2 regions of the Variovorax nitratireducens genome follow, and region 2 is predicted to be linked to the other one. Evidence: riboswitches for the same ligand, from Rfam matches in the RefSeq annotation. Region 2 holds a riboswitch; the other holds the start of a gene.
The links. A riboswitch is a leader RNA that binds a small molecule or an ion and turns the genes downstream of it on or off. The one in region 2 is predicted to bind S-adenosylhomocysteine.

Region 1: linked by a shared signal. The riboswitch ahead of ahcY (adenosylhomocysteinase) and the one ahead of metH (methionine synthase) in region 2 are both predicted to bind S-adenosylhomocysteine.

What each region holds. Positions count from the first base shown of each region.
Region 1 is NZ_JBPJZO010000007.1:155,881-163,886, forward strand. Features, by position in the region: gene ACSFA8_RS17915 (histone deacetylase family protein) at 47-1,090, shown strand; gene ACSFA8_RS17920 (tripartite tricarboxylate transporter substrate binding protein) at 1,181-2,152, shown strand; gene ACSFA8_RS17925 (HAD-IIB family hydrolase) at 2,185-3,003, opposite strand; gene ACSFA8_RS17930 (peptide chain release factor 3) at 3,347-4,981, opposite strand; S-adenosyl-L-homocysteine riboswitch at 5,100-5,167, shown strand; gene ahcY (adenosylhomocysteinase) at 5,248-6,687, shown strand; gene ACSFA8_RS17940 (TlyA family RNA methyltransferase) at 6,698-7,507, shown strand; gene metF (methylenetetrahydrofolate reductase [NAD(P)H]) at 7,485-8,006, shown strand, end outside.
Region 2 is NZ_JBPJZO010000002.1:193,956-201,961, reverse strand. Features, by position in the region: gene ACSFA8_RS06245 (SH3 domain-containing protein) at 1-620, shown strand, start outside; gene ACSFA8_RS06240 (LysR family transcriptional regulator) at 627-1,541, opposite strand; gene ACSFA8_RS06235 (PACE efflux transporter) at 1,612-2,085, shown strand; S-adenosyl-L-homocysteine riboswitch at 2,093-2,175, shown strand; gene metH (methionine synthase) at 2,201-4,939, shown strand; gene ACSFA8_RS06225 (ArnT family glycosyltransferase) at 5,011-6,711, shown strand; gene ACSFA8_RS06220 (glycosyltransferase family 2 protein) at 6,708-7,724, shown strand; gene ACSFA8_RS06215 (GtrA family protein) at 7,721-8,006, shown strand, end outside.

The DNA of each region.
Region 1 (8,006 bases), on a different contig from region 2:
TGAGGGGTGCGTCGATAAACTGCGGTGCTTTGACCGGCACCACCGCATGCGCACGCTCTACAACGACCAGCACACCCTGCACCACGGCAAGCTCGAGATGTTCCGCGGCGAACTGGTGCCGTGTTTCGAAGTGCCGGCGCGTGCCGACTTCGTGTTGCAGGAACTGAAGCGGCGCGGACTCGGTGCGATCGAAACGCCGGGCATGTTCGACGACACGGTCATCGCGCGGGTGCATGCGCCGCGCTATGTCGATTTCCTGCGCGGCGCCTGGGCCGAGTGGGTGGCGCTGGATCCGGCCAACGCGGGGCGCGACGCGTTTCCCTCGTACTGGCCGATCCGCACCTTCCGCAGCGACGTGCTGCCGGCGAGCTTTGCGGCGCGCATGGGCCTGTTCTCGTACGACGCGGGTTCGCCGTTGACCTCCGGCACATGGGCTGCGGCGCATGCAGGCGCGGGCTGTGCCATTGCCGCGGCGCAGCGCCTGCTGGCCGGCGACCGCGCCGCTTTCGCGCTGACGCGCCCGCCCGGCCACCATGCGGGCGCCGACTTCTTCGGCGGCTACTGCTTTCTGAACAACGCGGCGATCGCGGCGCAGACCCTGCGCGACGCCGGCATGGCGCGGGTTGCGGTGCTCGACATCGACTACCACCACGGCAACGGCACGCAGGCGATCTTCTGGGAACGGGCCGACGTGCATTTCACCAGCCTGCACGGCGATCCGCACACCGAGTACCCGTACTACCTCGGCTATGCGGACGAGCAGGGCGCCGGCGCCGGGCTGGGCTGCAACCGCAACCTGCCGCTGCCGCGCGGCACCGGCTTTGCCGCATGGCGCGAAGCACTGGCGACGGCGCTGCAAGGAATTGCCGCGTTCAGGCCGGATGCCCTGGTGGTGTCACTCGGCCTCGACACCTTCGCCAACGATCCGATTGCCGGCTTCACCCTGCAAAGCGCCGACTATTTGGCGGTCGGCGAAGACCTGGCGCGCGCCGGCCTGCCGACCGTGTTCGTGTTCGAAGGCGGCTATGCCGTGGCCGAGGTCGGCGTGAACGCCGTCAACGTGCTCGAAGGCTTCGAGCAGGCGGCATGACGCGCGGGCGACCCGCCCCGGGACTTCACGGATTGCTGGTTGCCACCTGAGCCGGCCCAATGGCTGGTGACCTTTTCTGGAGACTTCCGCATGATTCCTCGCTCCCTGTTGCTGCGCGCCACGATGCTCGTCGCCTTGACCGCCGCCGCGCCCCTCGCCGCCTGGGCGCAAGCCTTTCCGGCCAAGCCGATCAAGCTGGTGATCGCTTTCCCCGCGGGCGGGCCGACCGACATCACGATGCGCCAGCTCGCCGACAACGCCTCGAAGATCCTCGGCCAGCCGGTGATCATCGAAAACAAGCCCGGCGCCGGCGGCACCCTGCCAGCGCAGGCGCTGCAGACCACCGCGCCGGACGGCTACACGATCGGCCAGATCCCTCTCGGCGTGTTCCGCCTCGGCTACACCACCAAGATCAACTGGGATCCGATCAAGGACATCAGCTACGTCATCAACGTCACCGGCTATGCCTTCGGCATCGTGGTGCCGACCGACAGCCCGTTCAAGAACTGGGGCGACTTCGTCGCCTATGCCAAGGCCAACCCGGGCAAGCTCACCTACGGCTCCACCGGCACGCTGACCAGCCCGCACCTGACCACGGAGCTGATCGCACAGAAGGTAGGCATCGAACTGCAGCACGTGCCGTACAAGGGCAGCGCCGACCTGTCGCTGGCGGTGCTCAGCGGCCAGCTCATGGCGGCCGCCGACAGTACCGGCTTTGCGCCGCAGGTCGAGGCCGGCAAGCTGCGCGTGCTCAACACCTGGGGCGAGAAACGCCTGGCCAAGTTCCCCGACGCGCCAACGCTGAAGGAGCTGGGCATCGACATCGTGCAGAACTCGCCGTTCGGCATCGGCGCGCCGAAGGGCACGCCGCCCGAGGTGGTGAAGAAGCTGCACGACGCCTTCAAGCAGGCGATGGAAGAGCCCAGCTACGTCGGCGTGCTGGGCAAGTACGACATGCTGCCCGACTACAAGAGCTCGGCGCAGTACACCCAGTTCGCCAAGGACACTGTGGCCCGCGAGAAGGTGATCATCGAGAAGCTGGGGCTGGCCAAGGGCCAGTGAGCGCGTCCACACGAACGCTGTTGAATGGATGGCTACTCGCGACCATCGGACGGGCGCTGGGGGGCGATCTGGCTTAGAACTGCTCGCGCGACTTCAGTGAATCCCGCGCCGCGCTCTCCTTGCGTCACATAGCGCGGCAGGTGCGCCAGGTGCGGCACGAAGCGGGCGATGTTCGCCACGCCGATGCTATGCACAAAGGTGTCGAACATCAGCTGGTCGTTGGTCGAGTCGCCCACATAGGCCCAGCGATCCATCTCTTTATTGAGGTCTCGCCCCCACAGTTCGCGCACGATCCAGCGCGCGCCCTCGAGCTTGTTGTGCTCGCCATACCAGCCGTTGATGTGGATGCTGCTCACCGTGGCATGCATGCCGTCGCCGCGCATGCGCATGACGACCTTGTCGATCTGGGCGTCGCTCAGCTGCGTGAACTCGCTGTGGTCGATCGCGATGTCGCATTCGCGGCCGGGCGAGTCGGTGGCACGCACCGCGCCGGGCACTTCGCGCTCGATGCGCGCCAGCACCTCCTGCATGCGTGCGAAGTTGGCGGCGCGTGCAGCGGCGTCCTGCTGGTAGCGCCTGGCGAGCGTGCCGTCGCTTTGCCGCATCAATGCGACCGCGCCGTTTTCCGCGACGATCGAATCGATCGGCCAGGCGGCCGCGAAGGGCTCGCTCCAGCCGACCGGGCGCCCGGTGATGGCGACGACGTGCAGGCCGGCGGTTTTCAGGTCGGCCAGCGCCTGCAGCGCATCGGGCGTGATCGCGCCATGGGTGGTCAGCGTGTCGTCGATGTCGGTGAAGACACCGAGCAGACCGCCGCGGGCCTCTGTCGGCCACTGCGCAAGCGGCAGCATCAGCCCGCCGCCGGGCCGCCCCAAGGCGGGCTGCGCCCCCTCGGGGGGCAGCGAGGACACGGCAGTGCCGAGCGCGGGGGTCACATCAGCCCGCCGCCGGGCCGCCCCAAGGCGGGCTGCGCCCCCTCGGGGGGCAGCGAGGACACGGTAGTGCCGAGCGCGGGGGTCACATCAGCCCGCCGCCGGGCCGCCCCAAGGCGGGCTGCGCCCCTCGGGGGGGCAGCGAGGACACGGCAGTGCCGAGCGTGGGGGTCACATCAGCCCGCCGCCGGGCCGCCCCAAGGCGGGCTGCGCCCCCTCGGGGGGCAGCGAGGACACGGCAGTGCCGAGCGTGGGGGTCACATCACCCCGCCGTCTGCAGCGCCAGCCCCGCGTGCTCCCGCAGCGGATGGAAATGGATCTTCGGAAAGCGCTCCTGCGCGAGGCGCACGTCGTACGGCGAGGTGCACAGGTACGCCAGCGTGTTGGCCGCATCGAGCGCCATGCGCGCCGGGTAGGCGTTGACGAATTCGCGCAGCTCGGCCGGCGTGTCGGCCGTGATCCAGCGGGCGCCGGTGTACTGGCATCCTTCGAGCTTCACGTCGGCGTCGTACTCGGCCTTCAGGCGGTGCTGCACCACTTCGAACTGAAGTTGCCCGACCGCGCCGAGCAGCATCGGCCCGCCCATCTCGGGGCGAAACACCTGGATCGCACCCTCCTCGCCGAGTTGCGCCAGGCCTTGCTGCAACTGCTTGGTGCGCAGCGGGTTCTTCAGGATCACGGTCATGAACAGCTCGGGCGCAAAGAAGGGCAGGCCGGTGAACTGCAGCGAGGCGCCGTCGGTGATGGTGTCGCCCAACTGCACGCCGCCATGCGTGGTGAAGCCCACGATGTCACCGGCATAGGCTTCCTCCACCGCCTCGCGGCGCTGGCTCATGAAGGTGACGACGCTGGTCGGCCGCAACTCCTTGGCGGTGCGCTGCACCTTGAGCCGCATGCCCGGCGTGTACTTGCCCGAGGCCATGCGCACGAAGGCGATGCGGTCGCGGTGGTTGGCGTCCATGTTGGCTTGCACCTTGAACACGACGCCGGCGAAATCCTTGTCCTCGGGCTGGATCTCTTTCACGACCGGCTGGCGGTTGACCAGCGTGGTGCTGGTGCGCGACTGCGGCGAGGGCGCGAGGTCGACTAGCGCGTCGAGCACTTCCATCACGCCGAAGTTGTTGACGCCCGAGCCGAAGAACACCGGGGTCTGCTTGCCGGCGAGAAAGGCGGCGCGATCCCATTCGGGCGAGGCCCCGGCCGCCAGTTCCATGCTCTGCTCGGCGATCTCGAACTCATGGCCGAAGCGCTTGAGCAGCGCGTCGCGGTCGCTCAATGCGATGGTCTCGAACTCCTGCGGCAGCCGCTCCTTGCCCGAATCGAACACCGTCATGGTCTGCGTGCGCAGGTTCATGATGCCGCCGAAGACTTTGCCCTGGCCGACTGGCCAGGTCATCGGCACACAGGGCATGCCGAGCTCGCGCTCGATCTCGTCGAGGATGTCGAGCGGCTCGCGCACCTCGCGGTCCATCTTGTTGACGAAGGTGATGATGGGCGTGTCGCGCTGGCGGCAGACTTCGATCAGGCGGCGCGTCTGCGCTTCGACGCCGTTGGCCGCGTCGATCACCATCAGCGCAGAGTCCACGGCCGTCAGCACGCGGTAGGTGTCTTCCGAGAAGTCCTTGTGGCCCGGTGTGTCGAGCAGGTTGATCACGTGGTCGCGGTAGAGCATCTGCATGACCGACGAGGCCACCGAAATGCCGCGCTGCTTTTCGATCTCCATCCAGTCCGAGGTGGCATGCCGCGTCGCCTTGCGCGCCTTGACCGAGCCTGCGATCTGGATTGCGCCCGAGAACAGCAGCAGCTTCTCAGTCAGCGTGGTCTTGCCGGCATCGGGGTGAGAAATGATCGCGAAGGTGCGACGGCGGCGGGTTTCGGCAAGGAAGGGGGATGACACACGGGGCTCCAGGAGAACCGCCGATTTTCGCAGACGCGCAAGAGCAGGCTGCTGCCACCGGCATGGCGGGCCGCCGGCATGTCTTGCGCGCGGCGCGGCGGCCTGCGCTAAAATCCGCCGTTCCGAGGAGCGTTGCAGCGCCAAAGGCGTGAGGCTCGGACACCTTCGCAACCACGCTCACCTGCTGTTCTCGCGGTGAGTTGCTGTCTCGTCAGACCCCCGAACGCAGTGGCACTTTTCAAACAACTTGTTTTGTTGGAGTTCTCATGAGCGCTGTTCTCAAGCCCACCCCCGTCACTTCCGCCGACCAGGCAATCGCCGACCTCTCCCTTGCCGCCTGGGGCCGCAAGGAAATCCGCATTGCGGAAACCGAAATGCCCGGCCTGATGGCGATCCGCCAGGAATTCGCCACGAGCCAGCCGCTCAAGGGCGCGCGCATCACGGGTTCGCTGCACATGACGATCCAGACGGCCGTGCTGATCGAGACGCTGCAGGCGCTCGGTGCCGACGTGCGCTGGGCTTCGTGCAACATCTTCTCGACGCAAGACCATGCCGCCGCCGCCATCGCTGCCGCCGGCACGCCGGTGTTCGCGATCAAGGGCGAGTCGCTGACCGACTACTGGGACTACACCCACGCCATCTTCGACTTCGGCCCCAAGGGTTCGAAGGGCGAAGGCCCGAACATGATCCTGGACGACGGTGGCGATGCCACGTTGCTGATGCATCTGGGCCAGCGCGCCGAGAAGGATCAATCGGTGCTCGCCAATCCGACCAGTGAAGAAGAACGCATCCTCTACGCCGCGATCAAGGCCAAGCTGGCGGTCGACGGCACCTGGTACACCCGCAAGTCGGCCGAGATCATCGGCGTGACCGAGGAAACCACCACCGGCGTGCACCGCCTGAACGAGATGTCGGCCAAGGGCACGCTGCTCTTCCGCGCCATCAACGTGAACGACTCGGTCACCAAGAGCAAGTTCGACAACCTTTACGGCTGCCGCGAATCGCTGGTCGACGGCATCAAGCGCGCGACCGACGTGATGATCGCCGGCAAGGTCGCCTGCGTGGCCGGCTACGGCGACGTGGGCAAGGGCTCGGCCCAGGCACTGCGCGCACTGTCGGCGCAAGTCTGGGTCACCGAGATCGACCCGATCAACGCGCTGCAGGCCGCGATGGAAGGCTACAAGGTCGTGACCATGGAGTACGCCGCCGACAAGGCCGACATCTTCGTGACGACCACCGGCAACAAGGACGTGATCACGCACGACACGATGGCCGCGATGAAAGACCAGGCCATCGTCTGCAACATCGGCCACTTCGACAACGAGATCGACGTCGCCTCGATCGAAAAGTACGAATGGGAAGAGATCAAGCCGCAGGTCGACCACATCACCTTCCCCGATGGCAAGAAAATCATCCTGCTGGCAAAGGGCCGCCTGGTGAACCTGGGCTGCGGCACCGGCCACCCGAGCTTCGTGATGTCGTCGTCGTTCGCCAACCAGACGATCGCGCAGATCGAACTCTTCACCAAGCCCGACGCTTACGAAGCCGGCAAGGTCTACGTGCTGCCCAAGCACCTGGACGAGAAGGTCGCCCGCCTGCACCTGAAGAAGGTCGGCGCGATGCTGACCGAACTGACGGATGCGCAGGCCGCCTACATCGGCGTCGACAAGAACGGCCCGTACAAGGCGGACACCTACCGCTATTGATCGAAGCGCTGTGCGCGCCGATCAATTGCTCGTCGAACGCGGCCTCGCCGCGTCACGCTCGCAGGCCGTCCGGCTGATTGCGGGCGGTATGCGCTGGCGCGACGCGGGGACGCAGGGCGCCTGGCGTGCCGTTGGCAAGAACCGCGACGATCTGCCCGAAACGGCCGAACTGGAACTGGCCGATGCAGCCGAGGCGCGTTACGTGTCGCGCGGCGGGCTCAAGCTCGAAGGCGCGCTGCGCGTTACCGGCATCGATGCGACGGGGCTGCAGTGCCTCGACATCGGGCAGTCGACCGGCGGCTTTACCGATTGCCTCCTGCAGCACGGCGCGGCGCATGTGACCGGCGTTGACGTCGGCCACGGGCAACTGCACGCCCGGCTGCGCGAGGACGAGCGCGTGACCGCGATTGAAAAGGTCAACGCGCGCAGCCTTGTGGCTGCGGATCTGGCAGCCGAGGCCGAGGCCGAGCCGCGCTTCGACCTGGTGGTCGGCGACCTGTCGTTCATCTCGCAGACGCTGGTGCTGCCCGCCGTGGTGCCCTTTCTCGCTGCGGACGGCCACTTGCTGATGTTGGTCAAGCCGCAGTTCGAACTGCAGCCGGGCCAGGTCGGCAAAGGCGGCATCGTGCGCGATGACGCGATGTATGCGGTGGTCGAGCAGCGCCTGCGCGATGCTTGCGCCGCACTCTCGCTGCGCGTCGTGCAGTGGTTCGACAGCCCGATCGAGGGCGGCGATGGCAACCACGAGTTTTTCATTCATGCCGTTCGGGAGACGAGCGGTGCAACAGGAGTCGGCCGTGCGCCTGCCACTCAGCTTTGAGTTTTTCCCGACCAAGACGCCCGAAGGCGCGGTCAAGCTGCGCGCGGTGCGGCAGCAGCTCTATGTGCACAAGCCCGAGTTTTGCTCGGTGACCTATGGCGCCGGGGGTTCCACGCACGATGGCACCTTCAATGCAGTGCGCGAGATCCTCGATGAGGGCTGCGATGCGGCCAGCCATTTTTCCTGCATCGGCGCCACCCGGGAGACCGTACGGGCGCAGCTTGCGGAACTCAAGGCGATGGGCGTCAAGCGGCTGGTGGCCTTGCGCGGCGACCTGCCGAGTGGCTATGGCATCGGCGGCGAGTTCCACTACGCGAGCGATCTGGTGGCCTTCATCCGCGAGGAGACCGGGCGCGATTTTCACGTCGAGGTGGCCTGCTACCCCGAAGTGCACCCGCAGGCCCGCTCGCCGGAAGCCGATCTGCAGGCCTATGCCGCCAAAGTGAAGGCGGGTGCGGACTCGGCCATCACGCAGTACTTCTTCAGCCCCGAGGCGTAC
Region 2 (8,006 bases):
TCGGCGTGCCCATCGTCGGCTTCAACATCGGGAACTATTGGGGCGACCATTACCGTGACCGTTCCTGGTATGGCGACCGCCGCTGGTGGGGCAACCGCCCGCCGCCGCCGCCCCAGCAGGGCTGGCGTCCGCCCCCGCCGCCGCGGGCGAGCTGGCAACCGCGCCCGGTCGAACCGGGCTACCGCCCCGAACACGGCTACAACAGGCCCCAGCCCGGCTATCGGCCTGACCGGGGCGGCCCCGGCTACGGGCCCGATCAGGGCTACCGGCCCGATCAGGGCTACCGGCCCGATCAGGGCTACCGGCCCGAGCAGGGCAACCGACCCGATCAGGGCTACCGGCCCGAGCAGGGCAACCGACCGCACCCTGGCGATGGTCAACGGCCACCTCGCGATCCGGGCTTCCGCGCGCCGCAACCCGGCCCTGGTATCGGTCTTCCCGGCCCGGCCGTCGTACCGCCGCAGCAGGGCGGTGGCCGACCGAATGTCGGCGTAGCACCGGCCACGCCGCCAGCGCCGCCCAACGTCAATGTGCCGCAGGCGCCGCGACCGCATACCCCCCCGGGCGGCCGGCCCAATCTCGGGGACGGTTCGGGCGCGCAGAGGCCCGACGGGGGCTGACAGCCTTCAGGCGGCGGGCGCCGGTGCGCCCTCGCTCCTGTCGGCGCGCTGGATGAGCTGAATGAAGCGTTGCGCGCCCAGGCCGAGCGGGCGCTCCTTCGACCACACCACGTCGACCCACAGATCGAGCCCGTTCGAGAGGTTCTCGAACTCGATCTCGACCAGTTCGCCGGCCGCCACATGGGGCTGCGCGAAGCTGCGCGGCAGCCAGCCCCAACCGACCCCCGCCTTGATCAGGCTGAGCGCCGCCTGGGCGTTGTCGCTGCGCCAGATGTGCCGCGCGAACACCAGGCGTGGGTCGCTCGATGCGAGGTCGCGGCCGGCCACGACCACCTGCCGCGTGTTGGTCAGGTGCTGCTCGCGCAGGCGCCGGCCGGCGGCCACGAACACCGGGTGGTTCGGCGCGATCACCGCCACCAGCAGCTCGCTCGCGACCTCCTGAAAACCTTCGCGCCCGTCGATGCTGGGGCGCTCGAACACCAGCGCGAGCTGGGCCCGACCGGTGTGCAGCATTTCGAGCGCATCGGCCTGCGGTGCCGCGAGCACTTCGACTTCGAGCAGGGGGTGCTCCTGCGCCAGCGCGGCGAGCGGCGCGCTCCAGGGCGCAGACAGCAGTTCCGGCGCAATCGCCAGCGTGAGGTGGTTTTCGAGCCCCTGCGTCAGCCCGAGCGCCTGCACCTGCAGCGCCTTCAGCTGGGCCGCCAGCAGCCGCGCCTGCGGCTCCAGCGAGCGCGCCGCTGCGGTGGGGCGCGGTTCGCGGCCACTGCGGTCGAACAACGGCAGGGCGAGCTCAGCTTCGAGGTGGGCGATGGCCATGCTCACGGCCGAAGGCACGCGCCCCAGCGAGCGCGCGGCGGCCGAAAACGAGCCGCGGTCGATCACCGCGAGAAAAACTTCGACCGTGTCGCTGGAAAAGGCCATGGGTTGACTATCAATTTATCTGAAAGAAGATGACTTTTTATATCAATTCACCCGTCATAAAGTCGACTTCATGCAAGGAATTCAACGCAAAGTCGTCTACATCAGCCTCTATGAAGGCATTGCCATCGTCGCGGCCGCCGGCGGCCTGGCGCTCATGACGGGCCAGGGGCTGGGGCATTCGGGCGCACTGGCCGTGGCGGCATCGGTCGTGGCGGTGGTCTGGAATCTCGCGTTCAACACCCTGTTCGAGCGCTGGGAGTCGCGCCAGGCCGTGCGCGGCCGCAGCGTGCGCCGCCGCATCGCGCATGCAATCGGCTTCGAGGGCGGGCTGATCGCCTTTCTGGTGCCGATGTTCGCGTGGGGGCTGGGCGTGAGCCTGTGGGAGGCCCTGGTGATGGACCTCGGCCTGGTGCTGTTCTTCCTGGTCTACACCTTTGCCTTCAACTGGGGCTTCGACCGCGTCTTCGGCCTGCCGGCCTCGGCCGCGGGGGCGCCGCCAGGGCGGCTCGGGGTTTGTGAACCGGCCCTGGCCAAGACGACTTAAAATCCGCGCTCCCAAGGAGCGTTGCAACATCCCCCGCGCGGAGGTGTCAGGCTTGGGGTTCCAGGTCTCCCGCAACGACGCTCACCTGCTGATCCGATTCACACAGGTGAGTGCCATGTCCCAAGTCCCCGTTCCCCCCATGCTGCTGTCCGGCCTCGAGCCGGTCACGATCGGCGAGGGCTCGCTGTTCGTCAACATCGGCGAGCGCACCAACGTGACGGGCTCGAAGGCCTTTGCGCGAATGATCCTGAACGGCCAGTTCGAAGAGGCGCTGGCGGTTGCGCGCCAGCAGGTCGAAAACGGCGCGCAGGTGATCGACATCAACATGGACGAAGCCATGCTCGACAGCAAGGCGGCGATGGTTCGTTTCCTGAACCTGATCGCGAGCGAGCCCGACATCGCGCGCATGCCGATCATGGTCGACAGCTCGAAGTGGGAAGTGATCGAGGCCGGACTGCGCTGCATCCAGGGCAAAGGCATCGTCAACTCGATCTCGATGAAGGAGGGCGAGGCGCAGTTCAAGCACCAGGCCAAGCTGCTGCGGCGCTATGGCGCGGCCGCCGTCGTGATGGCCTTCGACGAGAAAGGCCAGGCCGACACCTACCAGCGCAAGATCGAAATCTGCGAGCGCGCCTACCGCATCCTGGTCGACGAGATCGGCTTTCCGGCGGAAGACATCATCTTCGACCCCAACATCTTCGCGGTGGCCACCGGCATCGAGGAGCACAACAACTACGCGGTCGACTTCATCGAGGCGACACGCTGGATCAAGCAGAACCTGCCCGGCGCCAAGGTGTCGGGCGGCGTCAGCAACGTGAGCTTCAGCTTCCGCGGCAACGACCCGGTGCGCGAAGCGATCCACACCGTGTTCCTGTACCACGCGATCAAGGCTGGCATGGACATGGGCATCGTCAATGCCGGCATGGTCGGTGTCTATGACGACCTCGAGCCGACCTTGCGCGAGCGCGTCGAGGACGTGATCCTGAACCGCCGGCCCGACGCCGGCGAGCGCCTGGTCGAGGTGGCCGAAACCGCCAAGAGCGGCGCCAAAGACGAGAGCAAGCGCAACGACTGGCGCGGCACGCCCGATGCACCCGTCACGGTCGGGCAGCGCCTGACGCACGCGCTGGTGCACGGCATCACCGAGTTCATCGTCGAAGACACCGAAGAGGCCTACCAGGACATCCTCGCCAAGGGCGGCCGCCCGCTGCACGTGATCGAAGGCCCGCTGATGGACGGCATGAACGTGGTCGGCGACCTGTTCGGCCAGGGCAAGATGTTCCTGCCGCAGGTGGTGAAGTCGGCCCGCGTGATGAAGCAGGCGGTGGCGCACCTGCTGCCCTACATCGAGGAAGAAAAGCTGCGCGACGAAGCAGCCGGGCGCGACGTGCGCACCAAGGGCAAGATCATCATCGCTACCGTCAAGGGCGACGTGCACGACATCGGCAAGAACATCGTCACCGTCGTGCTCCAGTGCAACAACTTCGAGGTCGTGAACATGGGCGTGATGGTGCCCTGCCACGAGATTCTGGCGCGCGCCAAGGTCGAGGGCGCCGACATCGTGGGCCTCAGCGGCCTTATCACGCCGAGCCTCGAAGAGATGCAGTACGTCGCGGGCGAGATGCAGCGCGACGACCATTTCCGCATCAGGAAGATCCCGCTGATGATCGGCGGCGCCACCACCAGCCGCGTGCACACGGCGGTCAAGATCGCGCCGCACTACGAAGGCCCGGTGGTCTACGTGCCCGATGCCTCGCGCAGCGTGAGCGTGGCGCAGTCGCTGCTTTCCGACCAGGCCACGAAGTACATCGACGAACTCAACGCCGACTACGACAAGGTGCGCCACCAGCATGCCAACAAGAAGCAGGTGACCCTTTGGCCGCTCCAGAAGGCGCGTGCCAACAAGACACCGGTCGACTGGTCGGCCTATACGCCGACCGTGCCGCGCTTCCTGGGCCGCCGCGTGTTCAAGAACTTCGACCTGACCGAGCTCGCCAGGTACATCGACTGGGGCCCGTTCTTCCAGACCTGGGATCTGGCCGGGCCGTTCCCTGCGATCCTGAAGGACGAGGTGGTCGGCACCGAGGCCGTGCGCGTGTATGCCGATGCCAAGCGCATGCTGCAGCGCCTGATCGAAGGCCGCTGGCTCAGTGCCAGCGGCATCGTCGGCTTCTGGCCGGCCAACACGGTCAACGACGACGACATCGTGCTCTACACCGACGAGTCGCGCACCGAAGTCGCGCTCACCTGGTACGGCATGCGCCAGCAAGCCGAAAAACAGGTGATCGAAGGCGTGATGCGCCCGAGCCGCTGCCTGGCCGACTTCGTGGCGCCGAAAGACAGCGGCATCAAGGACTACGTCGGCGTGTTCGCCGTGACCGCCGGCCTCGGCATCGAGAAGAAGGAAAAGTACTTCATCGACGACCTCGACGACTACTCGGCCATCATGCTGAAGGCGCTCGCCGACCGCCTGGCCGAAGCCTTTGCGGAGGCCATGCACCACCGCGCGCGCACCGACCTCTGGGGCTATGCGACGAACGAGGGGCTGAGCAACGAAGACATGATTGCCGAGAAGTACCGCGGCATTCGCCCGGCGCCCGGCTATCCGGCCTGCCCCGACCACAGCGTCAAGGGCCCGATGTTCGACCTGCTGCACTGCGCCGACATCGGCATGAGCGTGACCGAGAGCCTGGCCATGCTGCCGGCGGCCAGCGTGAGCGGCTTCTATCTGGCGCACCCCGATGCCACGTACTTCAACGTCGGCAAGATCGGGCACGACCAGCTGGCGGATCAGGCCCGGCGTCGCCAGGCCAGCGAGGCCGACCTCGAGCGCCTGCTGGCGCCCAACCTCTGACGCTGCATCCGGGAGTCGTTATTCAGAAGCTTGTTTTTGCGGCCGCGCACTACGCGGCCTTTGCGGTGTTCGTGGCGGCTTGCTGGGGCTTCGGCCGGCTGCTGCTGTCGCGCCTGGCGGCGCCTGCACACCGTGACCGGTGGCTCGAAACGGCGATGGCCACGGCGCTCGGATTGGGGCTGTTCGTCGTCGCCCTGCAAGCACTCGCGCTCGCGGGTGCATTGAGCCGCGGCGCGGTTCTTGTGCTGGTGGCTGCCGGTGCGCTGGCCGGCGCGCTCCAGTGGCGCGCCTGGCATCGGCAACCGGACGCCCCAGCGCCCGCCCTCACGCGGGTCGACCGCTTTGCGCTGGCCGCGCTGGCATGCGTTGCGCTGCCCACGCTGACGGCGCCGCTCGCGCCGCCGGTGGCATTCGACGAGATCATGTACCACCTGCCCTATGCGCGGCAGCTCGCCGAGAGCGGCCGCATGGGCGTGTACGAGTGGCTGCGCTATCCCTGGTTTCCGTACAACTACGACCTGCTCTATGCGGCCGGACTGCAGGTCTACGACGACGTCTTCACGCACCTGCTGCATGCCCTGGCGGGGTGGCTGTCGGTTGTGATGGTCTACCGGCTCGGGCTGCGCCACGTGAACCGACTGGTGGCCTGCATCGGCGCCGCGATCTGGCTGGCGCTCGGCGACTACCCGAACTCGTACATCGACATGGGCGTGGCGCTGCTGGTGCTGTCGGCCTGCGTGGCGCTCTGGTGGTGGCGCGAGGCTGCGGCGCCGGATCGCGGCGTGCGCTGGCTGGCGCTGGCCGCCTTCTTTCTCGGTGTGGCCGCGGGCTCGAAGTACCAGGCGCTGATCTTCCTGCCGCTGGTCGCGGTGTTCGTGGTGCGGCGCGAGCGCCGGCCGCAGGTCTGGGCGCTGGCCCTGCTCTGCTTTCTGTTGCCCTGCATCTACTGGTATGCGCGCAATGCGCTTATGACGGGGGATCCGTTCAACCCGATCGGCGCGCGCCTGTTCGGCTTCACCAACTGGAACGCCGCGGACTACGCGCAGCAGATCATCGATGTGCAGCAGCACCACGCGAATCCGCCCAACGTGATGCTGTGGCCGGTGCTGCTGGCGCCGTTCAGCCTGGCCTGGAAGCGCTCGCCCGCCGTGCGTGCCGCCGTGGTGTTCTGCGCCTGGGCACTGCTGGTGTGGGGCGTGACCTCGCGCTACCCGCGCTACTTGCTGCCGTCGTACCCGCTGATTGCATTGATGGCGGCGGTGGGCTGGCACCAGCTCTTCGTCTGGATCGGCCGCGCCTGGCGCTGGCGCCTGCCGGCGAGGTCGCCGCAGATCGCCGGCGGCGTATTGATTGCCGCGCTCGTCGCGACCTCTCTGTCCCACAGCCTGCGCAACGTGCGCATGATCTCGCCCACGCCGGAAAGCCGCGAGGCCTTTTTCCGCGAGCGCATTCCGGGCTACGAGGTGCTGAGCCACCTGCGCACGCACCCGGTCGAGGGCAAGCTCTACCAGGTGGCGCTGAACGATTCGCTCTACTTCGCGCCGAACCCGGTCTGGGGCGATATCTTCGGGCCCTGGCGGTATTCGGACTTCGTCTATTTGCCGGCCGACCAGATGGCGCGCAAGCTGCGGGATCAGCAGTTCAGCCGCATCGTGATCCAGACCGCGCTGGCGCCTTACATTCACACCAAACCCGACTTCGACCGCTACTTCCAACTCATCACCGAGAAGGACGGCGTGAAGGCCTACCGCATTCTCCCGACCTCGCCATGACCGAGCCTCTAGCGTCCCCGCTGCCCGCACTGGCCGCACTGCCTGCACTGCCTGCACTGCCTGCATTGCGAATAGCCGCCGTGATCCCCTGCTACAACGAGGCGCTGGCCATCGGGCAGGTGATCGAGGCTTTCCGGGCTACGCTGCCCGAGGCCGAGATCCACGTGTTCGACAACAACTCGAACGACGACACGGCTGCCGTTGCCGCCGCCGCAGGTGCGCACGTGACCCACGTGGCGCTGCGCGGCAAGGGCAACGTGGCGCGCCGCATGTTTGCCGACGTCGATGCCGATGTCTACGTGATGGTCGACGGCGACGCGACCTACGACCTCGGCGAGGTGCACCGCATGGTCGACATGCTGGTGGCGGGCAACCTCGACATGGTGGTGGGCGCGCGGGTCGACGACGAGCGCGATGCACTGACCTACCGGCGCGGCCACCGCTTCGGCAACCGGCTGCTGACCGGCGCCGTCGCGAACCTGTTCGGCGGCGGCTTCACCGACATGCTGTCAGGCTTCCGCGTGTTCTCGCGCCGCTATGCAAAGTCGTTCCCGGCGCTGGCGCGAGGCTTCGAGATCGAAACCGAGCTCACCGTGCACGCGCTCGAGCTGCGCATGCCCTATGCCGAGCTGCCCTGCCGCTACCTGTCGCGGCCCGAGGGGTCCGAAAGCAAGCTGTCGACCTACCGCGACGGCTGGCGCATCCTGCGCACCATCACGCGGCTCTTCATCAGCGAGCGGCCGCTGGCGTTCTTCTCGATCGCAGCCGGCCTGTTGACGCTGGGCGCGCTGGTTCTGGTCGAGCCGCTGGTCGTCACCTATCTGCGCACTGGCCTGGTTCCGCGCCTGCCGACCGCCGTGCTGGCCACCGGCACCGTGTTGGTCGCGATGCTCTCGCTGGTGTGCGGCATCGTGCTCAACACCGTCACCATCGGCCGGCAGGAGGCCAAGCGCCTGCGCTACCTGGCCATTCCGGGCGTGCTGTCCGTCGTCCGGTACGGCCGCGGCCGATGAAGGCGGCGCGCAGCTTCGGCTGGTTCCTCGTTGCGGGCCTGCTGGGTCTGCTGGTCGACGTGGCCGTGCTGTACCTTGCAGCGCCGTGGCTCGGCTGGTACGCGGCGCGCGTGCTCTCGTTCCTGGCGGCGGCCACGGTCACCTGGCAGGTCAATCGCCGTTACACCTTCGCCGATGCGGCCCCCCATGCTTCGCTGCTGCGCGAGTACCTGGCCTACCTGTCGGCCATGCTCGGGGGGGCAGCGGTCAACTATGCGGTTTACGTGCTGACGCTGCACTGGC